DNA from 2 places in the Pseudaeromonas paramecii genome. Region 1 is predicted to be linked to the other one. Evidence: riboswitches for the same ligand, from Rfam matches in the RefSeq annotation. Region 1 holds a riboswitch; the other holds the start of a gene.
What was found. A riboswitch is a leader RNA that binds a small molecule or an ion and turns the genes downstream of it on or off. The one in region 1 is predicted to bind thiamine pyrophosphate.
Positions count from the first base shown of each region.

Region 1 (4,388 bases):
CCTCTGGGCATGGGGGAATACGGCCCCACCCTGGCCGGCACCGCTGCCACCGCCGGCAGCTTCGACACCCGCCAGTACGCCAGCGTGCTGGCCCAGTACCCGGCCATTGCCTACTGGGTCAGCTGGCATGACTGGAACAACGCAGACGGCAGCCGGGAACACCAGGCCCTGGTGAGCAACCAGCACGTCACCGAGCTGCTGCAGGACTCGGCGGTGCTGACCCAAAGCGAAGTGGATATGAGCGCGGCGACGCTCGAATAGGCACAGACCCCTGATCCGGTCGCCGCTTAGGGCAGCGGCCGGATCAGCCGCGCCGGGTTGCCGGCATAGATGCCCTTCTGCTCAATGTCCCGGGTCACCACGCTGCCGGCACCGATCACCGCCTCATCGCAGATGGTCACCGCCAGCACGGTGGCGTTGGAGCCCACCACCACCCGGTCACCCAGGCGGATGCGCCCCCAGCTGGCGGGATCCGGATTGGGCCGACCATCGCGAAACAGATCGTTGGCAAACATGACGCCGTGACCGATGAAGCAGCCCTCTCCCAGGGTCACATATTCACAGATGAAGCTGTGGGACTGAATGCGGCAGCCGGCGCCTATCCGCACATGGCGCTGTATCTCGACGAAGGGGCCGACAAACACCTGGTCCCCCAGCTGGCAGCCGTAGAGGTTCACGGGTTCCACCAGCGTCACCCCCTCGCCAAAGATCACCTCCTGCACCCCGGCCTGACGACGGTTTGGTTCGCCCATGCTGTTCTCCTGTCCGGTTAACCGGCCCACAGCATAGCCAGGCAGGCCACCTGTGTTTGCGTCACGGCGCACGAACCCATGCCACACACCGGCATGAAGCGGATTGATCCCAAGGCCGGCCTTGGCCACAATCGAGCCATCTCAGTCGCTCTGGATGCCCCATGCTGCGCACCTGTGTTGCCCTGTTGCTCACCCTGCTGAGCCAGCCCATGCCAGCCAAACAGCTGGCCTTCTACAGCCAAGGTGCCGTGCTGCACTATCAATGGCAGACTCCGGATGGCCAGGTGCTGCGCCTGCAAAGCAAGCTGCCCCCTCAGACCCAGGTGCCGGCCCTCATCGACTGGCGCCCGGCCATGGCCGATGCCTATGTCTACCGGGCCCTGATGCAGGATGCCGCCACCCAGTACCCGGCACAGCGTTTCGAGCTGCATCGGCAGAACGGCCAGTGGCAGATGAACTACCAAGTGGCCGATGCCGCCCTGGGGTCCGAGATCAGCCAATGGCTCAGCCAACAGCGGACCCAGCGCTGGGGCGAGTATCTGACGCAACACTACTTCGTGCAGGATCAGGACACCCTGGGCCAAGCCGTGGTGCGCTACGATTATGCCCGCCTGGTGCAGACCCTGGCCCCGGAGCTGGCCACCCTGGCCACCCAGCTGCAGGCCGTCACCGAGCAGGCCAAGCCGCAGCAGAGCCCGCCCAATGCCGACGATCAGCGCCGTCTCATCGGCTGGATGCTGGATTTTGTGCAGTCCATTCCCTACCGGGCCCTGGGCGGCGAAGGCGGCAGCCGGGGTCTGAGCTTTTTGCTGCCGCGCCAGGTGCTGGCGCAGAATGTGGGGGATTGCGATAGCAAGATGGTGTTGATGGCGGCGCTGCTGCGCTCCCGTTTTCCCAAGCTGCCCTTGCAGTTGGTGCTGGTGCCAAACCACGCCTTATTGGCGGTGGGTATGGCGGCCCAGGCGGAAGATCGGCAGTTGCCGAACCAGGGCGGCGTCCTGCTGGAGGTGGCCGGCCCGGGCTTGTATCCCCCGGGCCAGGTGGCGCAAACCACGCAGATGTATCTGGACTCAGGTCATTTTCAGGCCATTGAGGTGGCCCAATGAGCCTCAGGTGATTGTGATGAACTCCACCCCCAGACGGAACAGGTGACCATCAGCCTCCACCCGCAACACCTTGGCCTCGGCCTGGAACGGCGGTAAGGCGTTGCTGCTGGTGGCCAGGCTGACGTAGAGGCGATCCCCCACGGCAAACTCATCCTCCGGCAACTCGATGGCCATGCCGGTGGCACTGAGATCCCGGCAGATGCCATCCACCCGCTTGGCCCCCTGGATCAGGCAGACGGGCGCGTCTACCACCATGCGCATGAAGGTGCGTCTTTCTTGATTGTGATCCAGCACCTGACCTCCTTAGGGCGGTTGCTCGTCAGTTATGGCTTTCACACAAAAACGTTAATACAATGCCCCCTGTTTCTCAAACGGGGTGCGGGCGTCCGCTGAGATCATACCCGAATTACCTGATCCAGCTCATACTGGCGTAGGGATTTGAGCGACCGTGCCCAGGCACAGTCGGACGCATCGCCCCATAGCCCAAGGAGCCCCCATGCGTCATCCCATCCTGGCCCTCATGCTCGGCGGCCTCAGCAGTGCCGCCCTGGCCCAAGCCCCGGAACTCACCGTCTACACCTACAGCTCGTTTGCCTCCGAATGGGGCCCGGGCCCCAAGATAGAAGCGGCCTTCGAGGCCCAATGTCACTGCGATCTCAAGTTCGTCAGCCTGGATGACGGGGTGGCCATACTCAACCGCCTGCGTCTGGAAGGCCGCCATAGCCCGGCGGATCTGGTGGTGGGCATGGATGACGCCATGCTGGCAGACGCCCGGGCCACCGGCCTGTTTTCCCCCCACGGTGCGGATCTGTCGGCCCTCAGCCTGCCCGGCGGCTGGCAGGATGACACCTTCGTCCCCTTCGACTACGGCTACTTCGCCTTCGTCTACGACAGCAGCAAGCTGAAAAACCCGCCCAAGAGCCTCAAGGAGCTGGTGGAGCGGCCGGATCTCACCATCCTCTATCAGGATCCCCGCACCAGCACCCCGGGCCAGGGCCTGCTGCTGTGGGTGAAGCAGGTCTATGGCGATCAGGCCGCCGCCGCCTGGCAACAGCTGGCCAAGAAGACCATCACAGTCACCAAGGGCTGGAGCGAGGCCTATGGCATGTTCCTGGAAGGCCAGGCGGATCTGGTGCTCTCCTACACCAGCTCCCCCGCCTACCACCGCCTGGCGGAGAACAAGCAGCAGTATCGTGCCGCCCTGTTTGCGGAGGGCCACCTGCCCCAGATCGAGGTGGCGGCCCGCCTCAAGAGCGCGCCTCATCCTGAGCTGGCCCAGCAGTTCCTGCAGTTTATGGTGAGTGACCAGGTACAGACTCTGATCCCCACCGGCAACTGGATGTATCCGGTGACCCAGGTGGCCCTGCCTGAGCACTTCGAGCAGAACGAGCTGCCGGCCAAGACCCTCAGCCTGTCGGAAACCCAGATCCAGCAGGGACGCAAGGCCTGGATCCAGGAGTGGCGTCAGGCGGTCAGCCGCTAAATGCCCCGTCGTTACTGGTGGCTGCCCGGCGGCATCACCGCCGGCCTGCTGCTGGCGGTGGGGCTGGGCCCGCTGATTGCTTTGCTGAGTCAGGCGCCCCTGGCGGCGACGCCCCTGTGGCAGGATCCCTACCTGCGCCAGGTGGTGATCTTCAGCCTGGGTCAGGCGGCGCTCTCCACCGGCTTGAGCCTGCTGCTGGCCCTGCCGGTGAGTCGGGCCCTGCACCGGCGGCGCTTCGCCGGCCGCAGTCTGCTGCTCAAGCTGTTTGGTCTCTCCCAGGTGTTGCCGGTGATCATCGCCCTGTTCGGCCTGGTGGCGGTGCACGGCCACGGCGGCTGGCTGGCCCGCCTGCTGAGCTCCCTGGGGCTGAGCCTGCCTCAATACCTCTACGGCCTCTCCGGTATCGTGCTGGCCCACCTGTTCTTCAACGTGCCCCTGGCGGCCCGCTGGTGGCTGCAGAGCCTGGAGCGCTTGCCGGCCAACCAGTGGCGGCTGGCCGAGCAGCTAGGACTGGCCAGCTGGAGCCTGTTCCACCATCTGGAGTGGCCGGCGCTGCGTGCTCAATTGCCGGCCCTGGCGGGCCTCATCTTCATGCTCTGCTTCACCAGCTTCGCCACCGTCATGGCCTTAGGGGGCGGCCCCGGCGCCACCACCTTGGAGGTGGCCATCTATCAGGCCCTGCGTTACGACTTCGACCTGCAGGCCGCCGGCCAACTGGCCCTGTGGCAGCTGCTGCTCTCCGGCCTCATACTGCTGCTGCACCACCGCTGGCCCAGCGAGCCGCCCCAGCTTAAGGTGAGCGATCACTATCGCCGCCAGGATGGTGCCCGCCTGGGAGCCCGCCTGCACGATGGCGCCAGCCTGGCTCTGGTGGCCCTGCTCTACCTGCCGCCGCTGCTGGCCATCCTGCTGAGCGGCCTGCGCCCCGAGCTGTGGCGCGCCCTGGCCTCGCCCCGCCTGTGGCACAGCACAGGGCAATCCCTGCTCATCGGCACCCTGGCCGCCAGCCTGGCCCTGGGGCTGACCCTGCTGCTGCTCATCAGCAGC
Region 1 covers NZ_BAABFC010000020.1:26,319-30,706, reverse strand. Annotated here, with positions in the region: gene ABD847_RS13610 (glycoside hydrolase family 26 protein) at 1-261, shown strand, start outside; gene ABD847_RS13605 (acyltransferase) at 288-752, opposite strand; gene ABD847_RS13600 (hypothetical protein) at 914-1,858, shown strand; gene ABD847_RS13595 (PilZ domain-containing protein) at 1,862-2,152, opposite strand; TPP riboswitch at 2,221-2,312, shown strand; gene thiB (thiamine ABC transporter substrate binding subunit) at 2,355-3,341, shown strand; gene thiP (thiamine/thiamine pyrophosphate ABC transporter permease) at 3,342-4,388, shown strand, end outside.

Region 2 (4,388 bases), on a different contig from region 1:
GGCGGTGCGCTGGGCCTCCAGCAGCGCCAGGCTGACGGGCGCCACCGCCGTGACCGCCACGGAATTTTGCGCCGTGATGGCGGTGACCAGGGTGCAGCCATGGCCCCCCAGATCCTGGATGGTCAGCAGATCCGCCTGCAGGCCGGCACCGCCGCCGCAATCCGACCCCGCCAGGCTCCAGACGATGGGACGGCTCATGGCCGGCCCTCGCCGTCCAGCACCGGCTGGTAGAGTTCGCTGCCTTCGGCCACGAAGCGCGCCGACTGGGCCTGCATGCCGGCCTGCCGTGCGGCCTCTTTCTCGGCCTCCATGGCCCGCACCTCTTGGCTTATCTTCATGGAGCAGAACTTGGGGCCGCACATGGAGCAAAAATGCGCCAGCTTGCCGGAGGCCTGAGGCAGGTCCTCGTCGTGCAGCGCCCGGGCCGTCATGGGATCCAGTGCCAAGTTGAACTGATCCTCCCAGCGGAACTCAAAGCGCGCCTTGGACATGGCGTCATCCCGTATGCGGGCGGTGGGATGGCCCTTGGCCAGATCGGCGGCATGGGCGGCAATCTTGTAGGCGATGAGCCCCTGCTTGACGTCCTCCTTGCCGGGCAACCCCAGGTGCTCCTTGGGGGTAACGTAGCAGAGCATGGCGCAGCCAAACGAGCCGATGAGTGCCGCACCTATGCCGGAGGTGAAGTGATCGTAACCCGGGGCTATGTCGGTGGTCAGGGGACCTAGCGTGTAGAAGGGGGCGCCGTGGCAGTGTTTCAACTGCTCGTCCATGTTGGCCTGGATCAGGTGCAGCGGTACGTGGCCCGGGCCTTCTATCATCACCTGCACATCGTATTGCCAGGCGATCTGGGTCAGCTCGCCCAGGGTACGCAGCTCGGCGAACTGGGCCTCGTCGTTGGCATCGGCGATGGAGCCGGGCCGCAGGCCATCCCCCAGGGAGAGGGCCACGTCGTACTGGGCGCAGATCGCGCAGATCTCGCGAAAATGGGTGTAGAGGAAGTTCTCCTCATGGTGGGCCAGGCACCACTTGGCGATGATGGAGCCGCCGCGGGAGACGATGCCGGTGACCCGCTTGGCAGTGAGGGGCACGTAGGCCAGCAGCAGACCGGCGTGAATGGTGAAGTAGTCCACCCCCTGCTCCGCCTGCTCGATCAGGGTGTCGCGCATCAGCGCCCAGGTCAGATCCTCGGCCTTGCCGTTGACCTTCTCCAGCGCCTGGTACATGGGCACGGTACCGATGGGTACCGGGCTGTTGCGCAAGATCCACTCCCGGGTCTCGTGGATGTGCCGGCCGGTGGAGAGATCCATCACGGTGTCGGCGCCCCAGCGGGTGGCCCACACCAGCTTCTCCACCTCCTCTTCGATGCTGGAGGTGACCGACGAGTTGCCTATGTTGGCGTTGATCTTCACCAGGAAGTTGCGGCCTATGATCATGGGCTCGGCCTCCGGGTGGTTGACGTTGGCGGGGATGATGGCCCGGCCGGCGGCCACCTCGGCTCGCACAAACTCGGCGCTGATCCCCCCATCGGCCAGCCCCTGGCTCTCCCGCAGGGCGATGAACTCCATCTCCGGGGTGATGATGCCGGCCCGGGCATAGGCCAGCTGGGTGGGACGTTGACCCGGTTTGGCACAACGGATCGGCGCCGTCTGCGCCATGCGCGGCAGATCCGCCGCCGTGATGGCCTGGCGATGAGCCCGGGTCAGGCTGGCGGTGGCGGCCACGGGCGCACAATCCCCCCGTTCTTCGATCCAGGCATCCCGCAGGCGAGGCAGCCCCTGGCTCACATCCAGCTGGGCCGCGGGATCGCCGTAGGCGCCGGCGGTGTCATACACCAGCACGGGGGCATTGGCCTCCAGCACAGGCGCCTCCGGCGTGCCCCCCACCAGGGTCGGCGAGAGGTGGATGCGGCGCATGGGTACCCGGATATCCGGCCGGCTGCCGGTGACGTACAGGCGATCCGAGTTGGGGAAGCTCTCCCCGGCCAGCTGGCCGATATAGGCCCTGGCCTGGGCACGGCGCTCGCGGCGGGAGGGAGCGGTAGCGTCAGTGAGGGACGCGCGGGTTTGAGTTTCTGTCGACATAGCAAAGCTCACCTTGGGTTGTGGGTTTGCTTGTCTGAAGTGTTGAGGGCGGGTTGGCGGACTCCCGGGGTGGGAGCTGGACGCCGACAAACAGACAGGTCGTCTGGGTCGGCGCCCTTCCAGTGTCGTCCTGGCGATCTATCGGTGGACGGCAAGCCATTGGCGCCTTGTATCCCTTCGCAGGTATTAACCTGATCAGGTTCAACGGATCCCGAATTAACGGTCTCAGCCCCGGGGGGCACTCCGACAAGTGGCCAAAAGTATGCCCCGCTGCTGGGCAGGGCACAAGTCCGACTAGCTCAGGGGGATGGACACGGCAGCACTATTCCCCGTCTGAGTGGCAACCTGGCCCCCCTCCGGCAGTCCCAAAGCCCGATGGGGCGCCACCGGCACCTGGATCACCAGGGCGCCGTAGGGTGCCAGGATCTGTTCGACCGCCAGCGGCCGCTGTTCCCAGAAGTCCTGACTGCCCAGCGGCAAGGTGACGGGCTTGGGCTCGCCCTGCCAGTTGAACAGGCAGCCCAGCCAGTGATCCTCGAAGCGCACCCACCCCTGATCAAAACTGGTATCGGTGAAGCGCAGCGGCGGCACCCCCGCCTCGGTCAGGGCTTGCAGGCGGGCCACCTTGGCCTGCCATGCCGAGCCCAGGGCCTGCAGCCGATCCCCCAGCAGCAGGCTGCCACCGGCGGCCACCAGGGTGGCCAGGTGAAAGTCGTATTCGGCCGGGCAGGCCTGCTGACCCGGAATGTCCAGCAGGCACAGGCAGTCGGGATCCAGCCGCCACAGGCGGTCCGCCTGCCAGCTGCGGTAGAAGATCTCCCGCGCCAGCTGACGAAAGCGCGGGCCGCTGCGCTCCACGTCATCCGCCACCCGCATGCCGTGTACCAGCCCCAGGCTGGGCCACAGGGGCGCGTTGCACCCCAGCAAGAAGGCGTCCGCCCCGGCCCCCGCCAGCATGGCCGCCAGGCCCGCGCGATAGGCGGCCACCCGGCTGCCCCCATCGTGCCGGTCACCCGCCGGCAGCAGCCCCCAATAGAGGGCATCGAGCTTGAAGTAGCGGATGCCGTAGTCGCGCCGCAAGGTGGCAAACAGCCCCCGCAGGTGGGCCTGCACCTCAGGATGACTGCCATCCAGGCAGTACCAGGGAGTGCAGCGCCAGCCGCCATAGGTCACCTGCTCGGCGGGAATGGGCCGACCCTGCCGGTCGTGGATAAACCACTCCGGATGGGACTGGAACAGCTGGGAATTGGGTTCGGCAATAAAGGGCGCCAGCCACAAGGCAGGCTCTGCCCCTTGCGCCCGGATCTGCGCCACCAGGGGCGCCAGACCGCCGGCGAACTTGTCGCTGGGCCGCAGCCAGTCCCCCATGGCGGCCTGAAAGCCATCGTCGATCTGCACAAATTCCAAGCCAGGCCAGTGAGCCTGCAACTGGCTGAGGTTCTCTTCGATGTCGGCGCGGCTGACATCGGCATAGTAGTGATACCAGGAGCACCAGCCGGTGGGACGGCCGGCCGAGGTCAGGGGCGGATGCTGGGCGCAGATCCGCTGGGCCAGCTGCTCCAGCACAGCTTCGCGGGTCGGCCCCTGGGTGATAAACAGCGGCTCGCTCTGCCAGGTTTCGCCATTGGCTGGCTGTCTCCCATCGGTATCCATCAGGATCTGTAATCGGCCCCCCGGATAGAGCCGGAACACGCCGACAAACTCGCGGCAGGCGGTAAAGCCCATCAGGGTCCAGCCGTTGGCCTGACGCACCAGCAGCAGGTTGTAGCAGCTGTGATAGCCTTTTTCCGCCCCCAGACCATAGCTGGCATCGGGGCAGCGGCCCACCGGCTTGGGGGCATCCCAGGTGCCGGCGGTCTGGGCCAGCATCTGATAACCCTCACCGTAGATCTCGAACACAGGTTCCTTGAAGGGATGGCCGTCATACAGGATCCACTCGGTGGCCTCATGGCCCTCCTGGGAGCTAGTCAGTGACTGACGACCGGCGGCCTGCTGCAATGCGGGGCCGTCCCAGCGCACCACCACCTCGTCGGCCTGCCACATGGGCAGAGCAAATCCCGGCAGCGCTTGGGCCTGGATAAGCAAGCCTTGGCGAAAAGCCTGCAGCCAAGGGGTTGGCCCCTTGGGCATGGGTTGACTACTCATAGCGTATTACCCTGATTTCCTTCGTTTTTATGATATTTGTTTTGGATGGACAGCCTAATGCCGACTTTCGTCCTAGGTCAACTCTGCTAAACTGTGACCCCCTCTTCATTTTTCGGAGTCATCATGGCGTGGTTGTTGCCCCGTTTGCGCTTAGCCTGCGTG
Region 2 covers NZ_BAABFC010000001.1:170,070-174,457, reverse strand. Annotated here, with positions in the region: gene thiE (thiamine phosphate synthase) at 1-198, opposite strand, end outside; gene thiC (phosphomethylpyrimidine synthase ThiC) at 195-2,081, opposite strand; TPP riboswitch at 2,236-2,337, opposite strand; gene ABD847_RS00825 (glycoside hydrolase family 36 protein) at 2,376-4,226, opposite strand; gene ABD847_RS00820 (CidA/LrgA family protein) at 4,350-4,388, shown strand, end outside.
Region 2: it holds a riboswitch for thiamine pyrophosphate, as region 1 does, so the genes downstream of both, thiC (phosphomethylpyrimidine synthase ThiC) here and thiB (thiamine ABC transporter substrate binding subunit) in region 1, are expected to answer to the same signal.